2 linked regions of the Metabacillus sp. KUDC1714 genome follow. The protein of the gene in region 2 binds, or shares a complex with, the protein of the main gene of each other region. Links are inferred from orthologs where the notes say so. Each region holds a gene or a part of one and is shown on either strand. Other genes may lie near its edges.

The links.
Region 1: the proteins of pcrA (region 2) and uvrB are in contact, whole or in part, in a crystal structure (PDB 7EGT), measured with the Thermus thermophilus proteins. The link is inferred for Metabacillus sp. KUDC1714 from one-to-one orthologs. Residues at the interface, in WP_096412145.1 of Thermus thermophilus: His654, Arg656, Phe657, Gln666, Asp668, Glu669, Lys680, Arg681, Leu682, Ser683, Lys685, Tyr686, Ala687; in WP_096411307.1 of Thermus thermophilus: Glu23, Leu25, Arg26, Asp27, Gly28, Glu29, Arg30, Phe31, Arg55, Glu326, Asp327, Phe328, Glu379, Ser382, Gln383, His398, Gly400, Arg401.

What each region holds. Positions count from the first base shown.
Region 1 is NZ_CP055263.1:1,258,426-1,268,540, forward strand. Bases 3,093-5,988 are described here. They hold uvrB (excinuclease ABC subunit UvrB), read right to left. Parts: upstream 5,586-5,988; coding sequence 3,600-5,585; downstream 3,093-3,599. Other genes in these bases: uvrA (excinuclease ABC subunit UvrA), read right to left, coding at 3,093-3,592. Outside these bases: HUW50_RS06115 (magnetosome magnetite crystal formation protein family), read right to left, coding at 241-564; more of uvrA, read right to left, coding at 719-3,092; HUW50_RS06130 (CsbA family protein), read right to left, coding at 5,997-6,230; HUW50_RS06135 (GNAT family N-acetyltransferase), read right to left, coding at 6,264-6,704; HUW50_RS06140 (peptide chain release factor 3), read right to left, coding at 6,823-8,409; HUW50_RS06145 (hypothetical protein), read right to left, coding at 8,543-8,710; HUW50_RS06150 (ABC transporter permease), read right to left, coding at 8,819-9,805; HUW50_RS06155 (sugar ABC transporter ATP-binding protein), read right to left, coding at 9,812-10,115. UniProt on the Escherichia coli protein: The UvrABC repair system catalyzes the recognition and processing of DNA lesions. A damage recognition complex composed of 2 UvrA and 2 UvrB subunits scans DNA for abnormalities.
Region 2 is NZ_CP055263.1:2,318,169-2,328,382, reverse strand. What follows is about bases 7,015-10,009. They hold pcrA (DNA helicase PcrA), read right to left. Parts: upstream 9,629-10,009; coding sequence 7,400-9,628; downstream 7,015-7,399. Other genes in these bases: HUW50_RS11045 (heptaprenylglyceryl phosphate synthase), read right to left, coding at 9,696-10,009; ligA (NAD-dependent DNA ligase LigA), read right to left, coding at 7,015-7,362. In the rest of the region: sodium/proline symporter PutP, read right to left, coding at 1-1,085; HUW50_RS11070 (hypothetical protein), read left to right, coding at 1,660-2,091; pruA (L-glutamate gamma-semialdehyde dehydrogenase), read right to left, coding at 2,306-3,853; HUW50_RS11060 (CamS family sex pheromone protein), read right to left, coding at 4,156-5,340; more of ligA, read right to left, coding at 5,356-7,014; more of HUW50_RS11045, read right to left, coding at 10,010-10,214. UniProt on the Escherichia coli protein: A helicase with DNA-dependent ATPase activity. Unwinds DNA duplexes with 3'-5' polarity. Translocates on single-stranded DNA with 3'-5' polarity. Initiates unwinding more efficiently from a nicked substrate than double-stranded DNA.

The sequences.
Region 1 (10,115 bases), 1.1 Mb from region 2 along the record:
TTCTAAAGGTTGTTTTCTAAGAGATTGTTACTTTAAAAACAAAAACTATTTCAGGTTGATTGGAGCGGAAGTGCGAGACTCCTGCGGGAGTAGCGGGACAGGTGAGACTCATGCAGGCGTTTACGCCGAGGAGGCTCACCGCCCGCCCCGCGGAAAGCGAGCATCTGGAGCGGAAATCAACCACATCGCTTCACTTAGTAAATAACAACAAAGTTTGCGAGTCAGCCTTTCTAAAAAAGCTTATATTCCTGATAAGAGTTTAATTCCTTTAACAATGTTCCAAATAAAAACAATCAGATTAATTAACCCAACAACAAGAAAACCTCCGAAGAATACGGTTAAAAAGGTTGCTTCAGAAGGATTAGAAAAACCGCTAAACACAATCATCCCTATCACGCCCAGCACCGATAAAAAGGGAATAATATGAGAGATAAGTGCCTTCTTAGCATGCTGCTTCACTTCACTATGGTCGACAATAAAATAGATCGCAATCGGCAAAAGAAACGGTGCAAAAAACACACTAAAATAATTCAATGATGCTAGCGCTTTATTCGTTTTATCCAATTTCTTTTCACTCTCCTTATCTTTAATACGTATGAAAGTTGGAGAGGTTTCACTATTTTATTTTTTAGGTTTGTTAAAATATATTTCAAAAAAAGAGAGCATCGATTGTTACTTCGATGCTCTCTCTAACTGGATACCTTAGGAAATCAACTTTTTACTGCGCAACTTCCTCTTTCTCTTTAATTAACTTTTTCATTCGGTCACGATCACGTTCAATTACTGGTTTTAAATATTTTCCAGTGTAGGACTTCTCATTGTTCATAATATCTTCTGGTGTTCCAACGCCAACGATTTGTCCGCCTTTGTCTCCACCTTCCGGACCTAGGTCTACAAGATAGTCTGCCGCTTTAATAATATCTAGATTGTGTTCAATGACTAATACAGTATCACCGTTTTCTACTAGTCTTTGTAATACTTTCAAGAGACGAGCAATATCATCTACATGTAGTCCTGTTGTAGGTTCGTCAAGAATGTATAAGGAACGGCCTGTTGAGCGTCTGTGTAATTCTGAAGCTAGCTTTACTCGTTGTGCTTCACCGCCGGACAATGTTGTTGCAGGTTGCCCTAGTGTGATATAGCCTAAGCCCACATCAAAGATGGTTTGAAGCTTACGTTTAATCTTCGGAATGTTTTCAAAGAATTCCACAGCATTTTCTACTGTCATTTCAAGAATGTCTGAAATGTTTTTCCCTTTATAGGTAACTTCAAGAGTTTCACGATTGTAGCGTTTGCCATGGCATACCTCACAAGGAACATACACATCAGGAAGAAAGTGCATTTCGATTTTAATGATTCCATCTCCACGGCAAGCTTCACATCGTCCACCCTTCACATTAAAGCTAAAGCGGCCTTTTTTATATCCACGTACTTTTGCTTCATTCGTTGTTGCAAATACATCGCGGATATCATCAAACACACCCGTATATGTCGCAGGATTTGATCTTGGTGTTCGACCAATCGGAGACTGATCAATATCAATTACCTTTTCTAGGTGTTCAATTCCTTTTACCTCTTTATGCTCACCAGGCTTGGCTTTTGCATGGTGAAGCTTTTGCGCAAGTGATTTATGAAGAATTTCATTAACTAATGTACTTTTTCCTGATCCTGATACTCCTGTTACAGCAATAAATGTACCTAGAGGGAACTTTACACTTACGTTTTTAAGGTTGTTTTCCTTGGCACCTTTGATCTCAATATATCGTCCATCATGCTTCCTACGTTCAAATGGTAATGGAATAAACTTTTTACCTAATAAGTATTGACCGGTTAACGAGTTAGCATCATTCATAACCTCTTCCGGTGTCCCTGCTGAAATAATCTGGCCCCCATGAATTCCTGCTCCTGGACCAATATCAATTAAATAATCAGCAGCAAGCATTGTATCTTCATCATGTTCAACAACAATTAGCGTGTTGCCAATGTCACGCATGTTTTGCATCGTCCCAATCAGGCGATCATTATCACGTTGATGTAAGCCAATTGATGGCTCATCAAGTATGTACAAAACACCTGTTAATCGTGAGCCAATTTGCGTGGCAAGCCTAATCCGCTGAGCCTCTCCACCAGATAAAGTACCAGCTGCGCGATTCAAGGTTAAATAATCGAGTCCAACATTATTTAAAAACCCTAGGCGCTCACTAATTTCTTTTAAGATCTGGTTTGCAATGGTCTTTTCCTTTTCAGATAGCGAAACATGTTCGAAAAAGGTAAGGGAATCCTGTACAGACAGCTTCGTAATCTCACCAATGTGATTTCCATCTATTAAAACAGCGAGCGTTTCTTTCTTTAAACGATATCCTTTACAAGAAGGGCAATTTTGCTGACCCATATACTTTTCCATTTGCTCACGGATATAGTCTGAGCTCGTTTCTTTAAATCGTCGTTCAACATTTCGAACAACACCTTCAAATTGAATATAGTTCTCTCTAATTTGTCCAAAATCATTTTCATAACGGAAATAAATTTCTTCTCCGTCACTGCCAAACAAAATTTTATCCAGCAAGTGCTTTGGAATGTCTTTAACTGGAATTTCCAAATCAATTCCATAATGATTACATACTGCCTCAAGCAATTGTGGATAATACTGTGAGCTTGTTGGCTCCCACGGTGCAATTGCATGCTGATGAAGCGAAAGATCTTTATTCGGAATAATTAGATCCAAGTCAACTTCAAGCTTTGTTCCAAGTCCGTCACATTCAGGACAAGCACCAAATGGGCTATTAAATGAAAACATTCTTGGTTCTAGTTCTCCTATCGAGAAGCCACATTGTGGACAAGCATGGTGCTCACTAAAAAGCAGCTCTTCTTCACCCATCACATCAATTATAACTCTCCCTTCACCAAGTCGTAATGCTGATTCAAGGGAGTCTGCTAAACGAGAGGCAACACCTTCTTTGACGACAATACGGTCAATCACAACTTCTATCGAATGTTTTTTATTTTTCTCTAATTCAATTTCATCAGATAGCTCCTGCATTTCACCATCAACACGAACACGGACATAACCTTGTTTCTTAATATCTTCAAATACCTTAGCATGTGTCCCTTTTCTACCAGAAACAATCGGTGCAAGAACTTGAAGCTTTGTTCGTTCAGGATAGTCTAGTATCCGATCAACCATCTGTTCAATCGTTTGCGAAGATATTTCAATTCCATGGATTGGACATGTTGGTCGACCAACTCTTGCAAATAATAGACGTAAATAATCATAGATTTCCGTTACCGTTCCAACTGTAGAACGTGGATTTCGACTCGTTGTCTTTTGATCGATTGAAATCGCAGGTGACAGTCCTTCGATCGCATCTACATCAGGTTTATCCATTTGTCCGAGGAATTGACGCGCATATGCTGATAAGGATTCAACATAACGTCTTTGTCCCTCTGCATAAATGGTGTCAAAAGCCAACGAAGATTTACCTGAACCTGATAAACCAGTTAAAACAACAAGCTTATCACGCGGAATGGTGACATCTACATTTTTTAGGTTGTGAGCACGCGCTCCCTTCACAACGATATGTTCCATTGCCATAATTGTTTCATCCTTCCGCTTTAAGCTCTAAAATTAAATCACGTAATTCAGCAGCACGTTCGAAGTTCAAAGCCTTTGCCGCTTCCTTCATTTCGTTTTCCATTTCTGAAATGACTTTGTCTCGTTCCTTTTTCGTCATCTTTGTCAATTTCTTCGTGATCGATGTTTCATACTCTTCCAGTTCTTCAGCTGCAACTGTTGCACGAATTACTTCACGAATATCTTTTTGAATTGTTTGTGGTGTTATGCCATGTTTTTCGTTGTATGCCTGTTGAATTTCACGGCGGCGTTTCGTTTCATTTAAGGCCAATTCCATTGAATTCGTTATCTTATCTGCGTACATAATAACATGCCCTGCTGCATTTCGTGCTGCACGACCAATTGTTTGGATAAGGGAACGCTCTGAACGTAAAAATCCTTCTTTGTCAGCGTCTAGGATCGCGACTAATGATACCTCTGGAATATCTAGCCCTTCTCTTAACAGGTTAATCCCAACAAGAACATCATATTTACCAAGTCTAAGCTCTCTTATTATTTCAATCCGCTCTAATGTTTTAATTTCTGAATGCAGATAATTTATCTTTATCCCAATTTCCTTTAAATAGTTCGTCAAGTCTTCAGACATTTTTTTCGTTAGTGTTGTGATTAGTACACGTTCATTTTTCGCCACTCTAGCATGGATTTCATCAATTAGATCATCTATTTGTCCTTCAATAGGACGGACATCAATGGTTGGATCTAAAAGTCCTGTTGGGCGAATAATTTGCTCGATCATTTCTGGAGTGTGTTCCATTTCATAAGGACCAGGTGTTGCAGAAACAAACACAATGTTTTCAATATGCTTTTCAAATTCTTCAAAGCGAAGTGGACGGTTATCCATAGCTGACGGCAAGCGAAAGCCGTGATCAACCAATACTTGCTTACGAGCCTGGTCACCATTAAACATACCCCTGATTTGCGGTAATGTAACATGTGATTCATCGATGACAATCAAGAAATCATCGGGAAAGAAGTCAAGCAATGTATAAGGTGTTGAGCCTGCTGGACGAAGTGTTAAATGACGTGAATAGTTCTCAATCCCTGAGCAAAAGCCCATTTCTCTCATCATCTCAAGGTCATATCTTGTTCGCTGCTCAAGACGCTGTGCCTCAAGAAGCTTGCCATTTTCGCGCATTATGGCTAAACGTTCCTCAAGCTCAGCCTCAATATTGACGATGGCCTTCTCCATCTTTTCTTCTCTAGTTACGAAGTGGGATGCAGGGAAAATCGCAACATGCTCACGCTCTCCTAAAATCTCACCTGTTAATGCGTCGACCTCACGAATCCGGTCGATTTCATCACCAAAGAACTCAACGCGAATACATTGCTCATCTCGGGAAACCGGGAAGATCTCAACAACATCCCCACGAACCCGAAAAGTACCCCGGCGGAAATCTATATCATTGCGTTCATATTGAACATCAACTAATTTTCTCAATAACTGGTTTCTTTCAACTTCCATGCCTGTTCTTAAAGAAACAACAAGCTCTTTATATTCCTCTGGAGAACCGAGGCCATAGATACACGAAACACTGGCAATAATGATGACATCATTACGTTCAAATAAAGACGATGTAGCTGAGTGACGAAGCTTATCGATTTCATCATTAATACTTGCATCTTTTTCAATAAATGTATCGGTTTGTGGAACATATGCCTCAGGCTGATAATAATCGTAATAACTTACAAAATACTCAACAGCATTGTTTGGGAAAAAATCTTTGAACTCACTATATAGCTGCCCAGCTAATGTTTTGTTATGGGCAATAACCAATGTGGGTTTATTCACTTCTTTTATAAGATTTGAAACAGTAAAGGTTTTACCTGTTCCAGTTGCACCTAGCAATGTTTGATGTTTTTTTCCTTGCTGAATTCCATCGACTAATGACTGGATCGCCTTAGGCTGATCACCCTGTGGCTTGTATTTCGAGACTAATTCAAATTGCTCGCTCACGCAAAAGCCTCCATTCAGAAAGTTTCAATAGTAATAGTTTACCACATTTATATGGAAAATCACTAAAAATACGAACTATAGTTCGTATTTTTTATTTAGGTATGTAAGATCGGTGTAATTCGGATGTTAATCGTTAATTTAATCTTGCAAGTTTGGCTTTGGATTTTGCAACTTTTTATGTTAATCTTGCAACTTTAGCTTAGAATTTTGCAAACTTGGGGAAATCTTGCAACTTTGGATGAAATTTTGCAACTTCTGCTCATAATCTTGCAAATTTTCATGATAATCTTGCAAATTCCGCCCATAATCTTGCAACTACTCCATCCTTTACCTTCAACCAAAGAAAAAAGAGCACCACCAGGTAGCTCCCATCTCTCTATTAAGTATATCTACTTTTGACGATACTCAAACCTATTTCTTCCTTATTAACTCTGCTTTCATTTTTCGCGCATATAAATATCCTGCGACAAGTGAGATAATGTCCAATGCAATGATAAGCGGATCGTCTGTAAATCCTCTTACATATGAAGCTATAAGTAGAGCCGCTGTTAAGGATGTACCAACATAGTGGTTATAGCACACTCTAGTAAAGAGGATAACGAGTAAAAACGGAAGGAATAACGCTAATATAACTTTTAAAACCATTATTGATCTCCTATTCGAAAAATAGTTTGGATGTTACAGAGAAAGGTTGTAGAAAAATACAGCATCCTCTTTCACATAGCCTAACTGTTCATAAAGAGCTTGAGCCTTTGTATTATCCTTTGTTGTTTCTAAAAGAATTCCAGCAGCTTTTGTTTCTAAAGCAAACTCTTTTGCCTGATTCATTAATGCTTTACCAACACCATGGCGACGATATGTTTCGGCTACGAATAAATCATTAAGCAGCCATTTACGTTTCATACCTACTGATGTGAAAATGGGATACAGTTGAACAAACCCCATTGGACTTTCTCCATCCATTGCTAGAAAAATAACGGATTCATTAAATCTCATACGTTCTTCAATAAAGGTCTTTGCTCCTTCAAGATCAGCTTGCTTGCCATAAAAAATTCTGTACTCATTAAATAAGGTTGACACAAGATCTATCTCTTTCAAAGCTGCACGAAAAATTTTCAACTAGCATCCCTCGCTTCAATTTAAAACTATGTATGAATTCACAAATAATCATACCATGTTCTATTTTATAAAGACTATTAAATTAAAAAGGCTAACTCCGAAGAATTAGCCATAAACATTATTTTTGTGATGTGACACCTTGGTAGTCATTCTCTTCTAAAAGATCAACTAACTCAATTTCCTTTTGATTTTCTAGGAAGTATCTTAGTGTAAATTCATTTTCAAAAAGAACAGCATAGGCACCAAAACGGTCGCGGACTAGCATGCTTCTTGAATCGAAGAAACGTTTTTCAAACTTTTCACTTTTAATCCATCGAGGAATTCGTTCCCCAAGTGATGTGAACTCGATATCGACATTGTATTCAGCCTTCATCCGGTATTCAAACACTTCAAACTGGAGCTGACCAACTGCACCAAGGATCATTGAATCATTTAGTTCCTGTCTAAATAACTGAATGGCACCTTCTTGAACAAGCTGTTCAATTCCTTTTCTGAATTGCTTCGACTTCATGACGTTTTTCGCTTGAACTCGTTTAAATAGTTCAGGTGGAAATTGTGGGAGCTCTTCATAATGATACTGCCCTTTTCCTTCTATTAACGTATCCCCGATTTGATAAATATTTGGATCATAAATTCCAATGATATCTCCAGGATAAGCTTCATCCACCGTATCACGGTCTTTTGCCATGAAGGCTTGTGTTTGGTTCAGCTTAATCGTTTTATTTGTACGACTTAGGTTTACACTCATTCCACGCTCAAACTTACCTGAACACACACGGAAAAAGGCAATACGATCACGGTGAGCCGGGTTCATATTCGCTTGAATCTTGAAGATATAGCCTGAGAATTGATCCTTTTCTGGTTCTACCAAGCCCTGGTCTGTTTTACGTGGCTGTGGCTGTGCAGCAAATTGTAGGAATGTATCAAAAAAGGTTTGTACACCAAAGTTAGCTAAAGCACTACCAAAAAAGACAGGTGTAAGCTCGCCTTTTTGAACACGCTCAGTTGTAAACTCATTTCCAGCCTCTTCAAGGAGTTCGATTTCACCTAATGTATCTTGATAAACAGGTTCATCTGCTAATCCATGGTTGGCAATTTCACTGATAGGGAAAACTTCCTCTTCCTCATCACCTTTAAAACGGACAAATTGATCATTAAAACGATCGTAAATTCCTAAAAATCGTTTTCCACTACCAACCGGCCAATTCATTGGGTATGACTCGATCCCAAGTACTTCTTCTATTTCAGAAAGAAGCTCTAATGGCTCTCTTCCTTCACGATCTAACTTATTAATAAACGTAAAAATTGGAATACCTCTCATGCGACAAACCTTAAAAAGCTTAATCGTTTGCGGCTCAACACCCTTTGTCGAATCAATAATCATGACTACACTATCAACCGCTGTTAATGTACGATACGTGTCCTCACTGAAATCTTCATGTCCAGGTGTATCCAAAATATTTACATGAAACTCATGATATGGAAAGCTCATTACACTTGATGTAACAGAAATTCCACGTTTTTTCTCAATTTCCATCCAGTCAGATGCAGCATATTTACCAGTTTTCTTTCCCTTTACTGTCCCAGTAGAACGAATAATCTGACCAAAATATAATAACTTCTCTGTTAACGTCGTTTTACCAGCATCAGGGTGAGAAATGATAGCAAACGTACGTCGTTTATTTATTTCCTGTTGTAAGCTCATTAGCAATACCTCTTTTAAATAAATTCGTGTTTCAAATATACTATAAAGATAAGGAAAGAACAATTTCTATATAGATGGAAATTGTTCTTTGAAACAGAAAAAAACAGGAGCTCGCCCCTGCTTTTCATCTTTCCTACCCTTTTTTTCTTTTATAATTGCTGATAGGATCTCCATCAGAGTAGAGCATATCCCATGAACTTTTGTAGCGATATTTTTTCCCCCATACATGGATTAGCATTCTCAATCCTGTAATAAGGCTTAAAAGTAAAAGCGCGACAATTAAAAACAAGATTTCATTCATATCATTTCCCCCAATCATCCTTGTAGCCATATATATGTTTTCGCGCTAAAAACATGCGTAAAAGTTTTTGTTGGGGGGGAAATTTATTTCTTGATAATGAACTGACATTTACGCAGCACTACTACCTCTTAAACGATCTAATAACACTGCCGCTACAATCACACCGCCTTTTACAACTAATTGCCAATAATAATTAACATCCATAAGTGTTAATCCATTACTAATCACACCCATGATGAGAACTCCAATAATCGTCCCTTGAATTCTACCTTTTCCTCCAGTTAAGCTTGTTCCACCTAAAATAACTGCAGCAATGGCATCTAGTTCATACATTTGTCCTGCAGTTGGCTGCCCAGAATACAATCTTCCTGCTAATACAACGCCACCTAAACCAGCTAATAAGCCACTAATGGAATAAACATTTATTAATGATTTTTCAACCTTGATTCCTGTTAAGCGTGCTGCTTCTTCGTTTCCACCAATTGCATAAATATGACGGCCAAACATTGTATATTTCAAAACAAAAAACATCACACCATAGACAAGAAGCATGATATAGATCGGTGTAGGTACTCCTAAAATAGCTCCACCACCAATAAATTTAAAGGTTTCATCTTGCAAAACAATTGGATAACCACCACTTATGACATAAGCAAGACCACGAACATATGTAAAGCTCCCTAATGTAACGATAAATGAAGGTAGTTTGGTTTTTGCTGTAAAAAAGCCATTAATAAGTCCTACTGCATAACCTACCGCTGCACCTGATAGCATCGCAATAATTGGGTTGACTCCTGCAGCAGAAACCATTACAGAGATAACGCCAGATAAGGCAACTGTCGAACCAACTGATAAATCAATTCCACCTGTTAAAATAACAATCGTCATTCCTGCTGCTAATATTGCAATAATCGAAACCTGCTTTAGAACATTTAACATATTTGCTGTATCTAAAAAGTTTGGTGCTGTAAACGAAAGAACAACACATAATAATAATAGAATCATAATCATGCCAAGACGATTCCATAAAGCATGAAAGATTTTGCCTAATTGAATGCTTTGAGATGGTGAAGCGGTTTGAGTATTTACCCTCATTTTTCTTTACTCCCCTCTAGTAGCTAAGTGCATAATTTTTTCCTGTGTAGCTTCATCTCTCGACAGTTCTCCCGTTAATTTCCCTTCACTCATGACAAGGATTCGATCGCTAACCCCTAGAACTTCTGGCAGCTCAGAAGAAATCATTAATACTGCTAAACCTTCATCTGCAAGCTTTGAGACAATTTTGTGTATTTCAGTCTTTGCACCAATATCAACACCTCGCGTTGGTTCATCGAGGAGTAAAACCTTTGGTGAAATAGATAACCATTTAGCAATAACTACCTTTTGTTGATTACCACCGCTTAGG
Region 2 (10,214 bases):
TGTGTTGCCTCTTTTCTAAAAATTGCTTTATAAAAATCCTGTGTTAAAGCACTTGAAGAAACTAGTAACTGAGAATCCACAGTACTCATAATTGCCGAAAGAATGGCTGCAAGTAAGAAACCAGCTACCCATGGGTTAAATAACACTTGTGAAAACATGATAAAGACAGTTTCTGAGTTCTCAAGAGGAGTTTCAGCAAAGTAAGCAATTCCCGAAAAGCCGATAAAAATTGCTCCAAATAGTGAAATAATCATCCATGTCATCCCAATTAAACGCGCTTTTGGAATTTCTTTTGTCGATTTGATTCCCATAAAGCGAACTATGATATGAGGCTGACCAAAATACCCTAGGCCCCAAGCTAGTAGTGAAACGACTCCTATAAACGTTGCACCTGTTGTTATATCTAGATAAGATGGATCAATATTTCCGACCTTTTGTATTGTTTCACCCCAACCACCAAGTTCATATATAACAGTAATTGGTATAATAATTAGGGCTAATAACATTAAAATCCCTTGAATAAAGTCAGTCCAGCTTGCAGCTAAAAACCCTCCAAAAAACGTATATGAAAGAATAACGGCTGCTCCAACCCATAAAGCTAACGTGTAATCCATTCCAAATGAACTTTCTAAAAGAACCGCACCACCTACAAGACTTGACGATGTGTAGAATGTAAAGAATACAAGAATAACAATAGCAGAAACTACTCGAAGAATCTTTGAACCGTCACGAAAGCGATTTTCAAAAAAGTCTGGTACAGTTATAGAATCATTTGCAACTTCAGTATATACCCTAAAGGGTTTAGCGATAAATTGCCAATTCAAGTATGCACCAACTGCTAAACCAATTGCTAGCCATGCTTCTCCCATTCCACCAAGATACATAGCACCTGGTAAACCTAGCATTAGCCATCCACTCATATCGGATGAACCCGCACTTAAAGCAGCAACTCCTGCACTTAGACGTCTTCCACCTAATACATAATCAGATAAATTACTTGTCATTTTTGCTGCAATTATCCCGATTACTAACATTCCTATTAAATAAATGATAATTGCTGTTAATGTTGGCAAATTAATTTCCATTATTAATTATCTCTCCTTTCAGTAAAGTATGTTACAAGTGACAATAAAATAAGCAATGGCATTGGTACAAATAACCAAAATATAGTTGCTCCTGTTAATGCATGTTCCATCGATGCTTCACCTCCTAAATATGCTATCAACAAATCCTTATGCAAGCTTATGCAATTTCATGATGATTAACCATAATAGTTTAGTAGGTTGACGATGCCCACAAGACGTTTACAATCGTAACACAATATGACAGACCTCACAAATTTACTCGTTCATAAATTATTCTCAAATGTATATTTATTCATAAAAACGTATCGATTAGACACTATATCCTATTATTCATTATATCTATTCATTTAAATTCATAAAATTAAGTTTGCATTCTCCTAAAAAATCAGCTTGTTTTTTTGCAGAAGTTTGTCTTTTACAAGAAAAAAATCCAAAGTAATTTCGCTATAAAACTTTTTTTATTTTCTTCATTTATTTTTCTCGTAAACTTAATTGGAGATGATTTGAATTTCTAGAAGATTCTTCTGAAACATGATAAGATGTACAAAATGAATCATTGTCAGGAGTGGACTTTGTGAAGAAATTTTTGTTCGGCTTTGGAGGCTTTTTAATCCTTCTAGGTGCAGCCGGAATTATAAATCATATTTCAATGGCCATAAAGGCGGTACAAGAAGAACAGGAAATCTATGGGGGATCCATTCCCTTCATGATTCTTCAAATGACTGGTTCAACCATTGGACCTTACATATCATGCATAATTGGCGGAGGAATGATCATCGCCATTACACTCTTCCTTAATGAGTATCAAAAGCGTAGCGAGCTAACATCCCAATTAATTCAAGCACTCACTGAACAACGGTCGATTCAAAGTGAGAAAAAAACAGATAATCACAATTCAACTCGCGAGGATTACAAAGATACAAACACTAAGGTCATCAGTACTACAAAAACCGATGTTGAACTCTCTGTAGATCAGGATGATGAACGGTATTTTTGGAAGGGTTAATAAGAAAAGCGCAAGCGCCTTGTTCAGACCCGACAAGCATAAGACGCAAATGAATAGAAGAGTTCTTTGTCTTCAATTCATTTGTGGCTTAGACCCAAGAGGGTCTAAGCGCTGGAGCTAGACCACCAAAACTAAGTACAAAATTTTATACTTTCTTACCTTTAAAAAAAGGAATAAAGGGACTGACTCAAAATTTAGTCAGTCCCTTTACTGTTTATAGCATTTCAGACGTTGTTTTTGCCTGCATATGCAGCAGTAGATAATCAGGTCCCCCTGCTTTTGAATCAGTCCCAGACATATTAAAACCACCAAATGGTTGATAACCTACAATAGCTCCTGTACAGCCACGGTTAAAATAGAGATTTCCTACATGAAAGTCTTCTCGAGCCTTTTCTATATGTGAACGATTATTTGTTAAAACAGCACCTGTGAGTCCAAATTCTGTATTGTTGGCAATATCAATTGCATGATCAAAATCTCTCGCCTTACAAAAGGCAACGACTGGGCCAAAAATTTCTTCTTTCATAATTCTGGCATTTTCACTAACATCTGCAAAAATGGTCGGCTCGATGAAGAAGCCTTGTGAGTTATCACCATTCCCTCCAGCGACTAATCTCCCTTCCACTTTACCGATTTCAATATAGCTTAGTATTTTTTCATAGGCAGCCTGATCAATGACAGGACCCATATAAATCGTTGATTCCTTTGTATTACCAACTGTTAGATTCTTTGTGATTTCCACAACTCGAGTTAACACTCGATCATATACGTCTTCAAGAATAACAGCGCGAGAGCATGCAGAACATTTTTGACCTGAAAATCCAAAAGCAGATGCGACAATTGATTGTGCTGCTAATTCTAAATCAGCAGATGAATCAACAACAATCGTGTCTTTTCCACCCATCTCTGCTATAACACGCTTTAACCAAATTTGCCCTTCATGAACCTTTGCAGCCCGCTCATATATCCTTACACCAACCTCACGCGAGCCAGTAAAACTAATAAACCTGGTTCGATGGTGATCAACTAAATAATCTCCTACCTCAGCACCGCTTCCCGGTACATAATTAACGACACCTGGCGGTAATCCTGCTTCCTCTAATACTTCAATAAATTTTGCTGCAACAACCGGTGTTGTACTAGCTGGCTTTAATAAAACTGTATTCCCAGAAACGAATGCAGCTGAAGTCATCCCAGCCATAATCGCAAATGCGAAATTCCATGGAGAAATAACGATACCTACTCCAAGCGGTATGTAGTTAAAACGGTTATATTCAATTTGTCGACTCTCAACAGGAATCCCATCCTTTAAGCTCAACATTTGTCGACCGTAATACTCCATAAAGTCAATTGCCTCAGCAGTATCAGCGTCTGCCTCATTCCAAGGCTTCCCTGCTTCTTTTACAAGAAGTGCCGAAAACTCATGTTTACGTCTCCGAACAATAGCAGCGGCCCGAAACAAAATATCTGCTCTCATTTCCGGCTTAGACTTTCGCCAAGATTTGAACGTTTCATCTGCAATCTGCATCGCTTTTTCCGCATGCTCCCTAGTTGCCTTAGATACGGAACCAATAATTTCTTCCTTATTTGCAGGGTTTATAGAGATGATTTTATCCTTTGTTGCCACACGCTCTCCACCGATAACCAAGTCATAATCGTGATTTAAATAGGAGTGAACAACTTTAAGACCTGCTTCAAACGCATGTTTATTCTCTTCTACTAAAAAGTCTGTAAATGGTTCGTGCTTATAAGGTACTACCATTTTCGAACGCCTCCTTTAAATTTTAAGATAGAGCGTTAAGATCATGACATTTCCTTCATTCAAACTCACACATAAAACTGATCTTGTGTTTGAGCTCTTATGCTTCATTCGTATGCATACCTATTGATAGAAATGAGTATCTTTTCTTTCTAGTTCCTTTAGCGTTCGGTGTTGACTTTAAAAAATTAGCACTGAGGTAAATGTCAAAGCGCTTTTCCAAAGTAAAAGCATATTATTATTTTCTTACAAACATAAAAATGCAAGCTAAGATTTTGTCCTTAGCTTGCATCCTCACCTTACATTTACTTATAAATATGAACAGTTGGCTCTTCTTGGTTTGGCTCTTTCAGTATTAGCGCTTCCTGTCCTGTAGTAGACATAACATTAACTTCAAGTGTTACATAGTCAGGGAAATATTCCATAACCTTACCTGTTACAAACTGTGTAAAGGCGATCACTTCCGCTTTTCCGTAAAATTGCATCGGAATTTCTATATCTAAATAATTTAATTCTCCGTTTTTATAAAAGGCTTTTCCAATTACACCTGTGTAATTAGGGAAAAATTCCTCAACATCAGATTTAAAACGATTGAACATTTGTGCATCATCTCGATAATCACTTGTCGCTTCATCTGATGGAAAGAAATAATAATCCTCATCAATTCCTTCCCACTTACCAAGACTATTACTTCCCGCCTTCACAACCGTTTTCGTTACGAAATTACCAGGAACAATCGAAGATTTTTTTTCTTGTTCATATATCGCAATAACAATTGGAACATTTCCCAATCCTTTTGTGTTTCTTACACGATTAATCACTTGTTGAGCATATTCTTTCCCTTTTGCTAAAAGCTCACTTGTACTTATTCGCTTCTCACGAGCATACCCGTCTTCCTGTTGAAAATAATGAACAGAGTTCATCGCTAGACCAATGACAACTCCACCTAATTCAACTGTATCATCCTCTCGGATTAAATAATTATGTTCAAGAATGTGGGATAAGTAGATCGGATTTTCCGAATGTAATTCCTCAAGATTCCCCTCCTCAGGCAATGCTGGATTTAGCCCGATCTCAGTATATTCTTTCTTTGCCTCTTTCGCTTTTTCTTGTTCATTTTTTAACTTTTCACCGGTTAGCTTTCGATTTAGCCAACCTTGAATGACTTCTCCAGTTAAATATTGACCTTCTTGATATAAATATTTATCAGGAGAAAATGTGTCTTGGGCAACCCTCATTAAACCTGTTTCAAATTCATCAATATCTAAGCGGGTATTTAATTGTTCTGAAACAAGTCCTCTTGCTTCCCCTGGTTTAAATGGCAAAATCATCTTGTAATACGAATCTGAAATATTGTATTTTGGGATAATCGCCTGTTCCTTTGACTCGTCCTCTATTTCCTGCACGATTTCTTCTTGCTCTCCAAAGTTTGGTGCACAAGCTGTTAATACAAAAAAGCTTGTTAACACCATAATTAGTTTCTTTTTCAAGTGATTCCACACCTCTTATTTATTTAGTTCATCAAAGAGCCGAGCTTCGTCCCATATTTCTATATTTAATTCTTGGGCTTTCTTTAACTTGCTTCCTGCTGATTCACCAGCTACCACAAGATCTGTACTTTTACTTACGCTACCGGTTACTTTACCACCAAGTGCTTCAATACCTTCTTTTGCTTCATTTCTTGATAGCTGTTCAAGCTTCCCTGTTAATACAACAGTCTTTCCAGCTAGGTATGAATCACTGTCTTCAACCCTAATCAGCTTTGGTCCCTTGTATGTCGTATTTACACCTAAAGATTTAAGCTCATTTACTAAATACTGCACATCTGGGTTATCAAAATAAGTGACAACTGCATCAGCCATTTTGTCTCCTATTTCATTTATCGCAATAAGCTCATCCTTTGTGGCTTGCTGAAGAATTTCAATTGTTTCAAATTCTTGAGCTAATGTTTTTGCGGCTTTAGCACCAACATGGCGAATCCCTAAACCAAACAATAGTCTTTCAAGTGAGTTTTCTTTTGATTGTACAATTGCATTTAATAAATTATCGGTAGATTTTTCTCCCATTCTCTCAAGCTCGAGAAGCTGATCTCTCGTTAATCTGTATAAATCTGCAACATCCTTAATTAATCCTTCTTGAAACAATTGTGCTACAACTCTTTCACCAAGACCATCAATGTTCATTGCATTCCTTGATACAAAATGAATAAGACCTTCTTTAATTTGAGCCGGACATTGTGGATTAATACAACGAAGGGCAACCTCACCTTCAATACGAACTAGCTCACTTTCACAAGCAGGGCAATGTGTAGGCATCGAAAAGGTTTGTTCTTCACCAGTGCGCAGATCTATTAGCACATTGACAACCTCAGGTATGATATCACCTGCTTTTTTGACAACAACCGTATCACCAATTTTAATATCCTTTTCTCTAATTAAATCTTCATTATGAAGTGAGGCACGTTGAACAGTTGTCCCCGCAACCCGAACTGGCTCTAATAAAGCTGTTGGAGTAATGACACCAGTCCGACCTACACTTAATTCAATATCCACTAGCTTTGTCATAACTTCTTCTGCTGGAAATTTGTAAGCAATGGCCCAACGTGGACTCTTAGCAGTAAACCCAAGCTCTTCCTGTTGAGCGAGAGAATCCACCTTAATAACGATACCATCAATATCGTAAGATAAATTTGCTCTTTTTTCTTGAAGATCTTCTATGATGGTGAGGACTTCTTCAATCGTTTCACATTTTCTTCGTTCTTGATTTGTTTTAAATCCTACTTCTTCTAGTAGATCTAGTGCTTCACTATGTTTTTCAACACCTGTTCCACCTAAATCTGCAATACTGTATACAAAGATATCTAAATTACGCTTTGCAGCTATTTTAGGGTCTAGCTGTCTAATGGAACCAGCTGCAGCATTACGTGGGTTTGCGAATGGCTCTTCTTCAAGTTGTAATCGTAATTCATTCAACTTCTCAAAGGACTTTTTCGGCATAAATGCCTCACCACGTACTTCAAAGGACAATTCCTTCTTCAATCTAAGTGGAATGGAGCGTATCGTTTTGAGGTTTTCCGTAATATCCTCACCTGTTGTACCGTCTCCTCGCGTAGCACCTTGTACAAACAGTCCATTTTCATATCTTAGAGAAACCGCTAAACCATCAATTTTCAATTCAACAACATATTGAACATCGTCACCTACAGACTGTTTTACTCGACGGTCAAAATCACGTAAATCAGCCTCATTAAAAGCGTTACCTAAGCTTAGCATTGGTGTTTTGTGAACAACCTTTTGAAAAGCAGCTAACACAGTACCCCCGACTCTTTGTGTCGGGGAATCTGAGGTTTTCAATTCAGGAAATGCTTCTTCAAGCTTTAATAGTTCCTGCATAAGGCGGTCATATTCAGAATCAGGCACGCTTGGTTTATCTAAAACATTGTATTCATAATTATAAGTGTTAATTAGCTCATGGAGCTCGCGAGCTAGTTTATTTGCTGATTGTTTATCCATTCAGATGTCCAATCCTTTCTACCGAACTATCTTCTCTTTAAACACGATTAATTGGTGCAAATTTTGCAAGCAGACGCTTTATTCCAACAGGACTTGGGAACGCAATATCTAATTCCTTTCCTTCCCCTGTACCTTTTACACTTACGACAGTACCAATTCCCCACTTTTTATGTTCAGCTTTATCTCCAACAGCCCAAGAAATTCCGTCCCCGCCAGTTGAAGCGGCAATAGGTTTTGCAACTGGTGGGCGCTTTTCAAGACGACGACCTGAATTAAAAGCAGAGGTAAGGGTAGAAGGAGAAGTAGATTTCTTTACTTCATTTAGATTCTCAATCAACTCACTTGGAATTTCAGAAATAAATCGTGACTCAGGATTCATACTTGTCCGCCCAAACAACGTACGCATTTGTGCATTTGTAATGAACAGGTCTTTTTCAGCCCGAGTAATCCCTACGTAAGCAAGACGACGTTCTTCCTCCATCTCATCCTCTTCCATTAATGAACGGCTATGAGGGAAAACCCCTTCCTCAAGTCCAATTAAGAACACAACAGGAAACTCTAATCCCTTTGCTGAGTGAAGGGTCATTAACACAAGTGCATCACTTTGTTCCTGCTCATCTTCTTCAAGTTTATCAATGTCAGATACAAGTGCTAAATCTGTTAAAAAGGCCACAAGACTTTTATCTTCGTTTTGCTTTTCAAAGGTTTGAGTGACCGATAAAAACTCATCGATATTCTCTAAACGACTTTGTGCTTCAATTGTTTTTTCTAGTTTAAGCATTTCTCGATAACCAGATTTCTCAATGATCTCTTCGGCGAGCTCCGTAACAGATAAATAATCCTGCATATTACCAAGGTTTCGAATCAATTCACGAAATTCAACTAAAGCGTTTATAACTCTTGCACTAACACCTATTTGTTCAATTTCATCTAATGCTTGAAATAAAGATAAATCATTGTCTATTGCATAATTAGCTATTTTATCAACAGATGTCGAACCAACACCACGTTTTGGTACATTGATGATACGAGCTAAGCTAATATCATCATCTGGGTTTGCAATTAATCGTAAGTAAGCGAGTAAGTCCTTAATCTCTTTACGATCATAGAACTTAATGCCTCCGACGATTGTGTAATTTAGATTTGATTTAAGTAATACTTCCTCAATAATCCTTGATTGTGCATTTGTTCTATAAAGAATTGCAATTTCTGAAAGCTTTCTTTGTCCTGAATCTACCAGCTGTTTGATTCTCCCTGCAACAAATTGCCCTTCTGCTGCTTCACTATCTGCACGATAGTACGTAATCTTTGCCCCTTGTTGATTTTCAGTCCAAAGCTTCTTCGGCTTACGATTTGAATTCCTTTTAATAACCTCATTTGCAGCCTCTAAAATTAACTTCGTTGAACGGTAGTTTTGTTCTAGCAAAATTACATTCGCTTGAGGATAATCCTTTTCAAAGGAAAGGATATTCGCAATATCTGCACCACGCCAGCGATAAATTGATTGATCTGAATCACCTACAACACAAAGGTTTTTAAACCGTGAGGCCAAAAGCTTTACTAACATATATTGAGCTCTGTTCGTATCCTGGTACTCATCAACATGAATATATTGAAATTTACGTTGATAAGATTCAAGCACTTCAGGTACACGTTGAAACAATTGAATGGTTGTCATAATCAAATCATCAAAATCAAGAGATTGATTTTTGCGTAGTTTCTTCTGGTATTCCCTGTATACATCACTAACCATTTGTTCATAGTGACTGTTAGCTGATTTATCATATTCCTCTGGTGTTATCAGTTCATTTTTCGCACTGCTGATTGAACCTAATAAGCTTCTTGGCTCATATTTTTTAGGATCAAGGTTCTTTTCTTTAAGCACCGTTTTAATAACCGACAATTGATCTGTCGTATCAAGAATAGAAAAGTTACGATTAATTCCCATTCTGTCACTATCTCTACGCAAAATTCGAACGCACATAGAGTGAAAGGTTGAAATCCAAATTTCATCAGCACCAGGTCCTAAAATCCGTTGAATTCTCTCTTTCATTTCACGTGCTGCTTTATTTGTAAATGTAATCGCCAAAATATTCCATGGAGCAATTTGTTTTTCAGTCATTAAATATGCAATCCGATGGGTTAACACACGGGTTTTACCACTACCCGCACCCGCCATGATTAATAACGGACCATCCGTTGTTTTTACTGCCTCTTGTTGCATGTCATTCAAACCTGAAAGTAATTGATTTGATAAGAATTGCAACTTCTTCACCACCTTAACAAACATATGTTCTATTTTATCAAAAGATTGAGGTTGAGTTCAAAAAAATTTATTTTACAGCTTCTACTGTTGTTAGAGCTGCCTTTAAATCAGTGTAGATAACATTTCCTACTACTACAACATCAGCAAATTGAGCAAAACGATTAGCTTCTTCTGCTGAAGTAATGCCTCCACCATAGAATAACTTTGTTTTTGTTAATACCTTCTTAGTTTGTTCAACTACTGCTAGATCTCCAAGCATTCCGCTATATTCTAGATAAAAAATAGGGAGCTGGTACATTTTCTCAGCAACTCTTGCGTATGCTGTTACATCATCAAGTGAGAGATTAGTATTTGCATCTGTTAGTGCCGCAGCTTTGCAATCGGGATTTAAAATACAATACCCTTCAACAATTAGCTCGTCCCAATTCATAATTTCTCCATATTCCTTCACTGCTTCATGATGTAAATCAATCATCCATTTTGTGCTTCTGCTATTTAATACTGTAGGGATAAAATATAGGTCAAAGCCAGGAATAATTGATTCAGCTGTTGATACTTCTAAAACACAGGGAATAAGATAGCGACG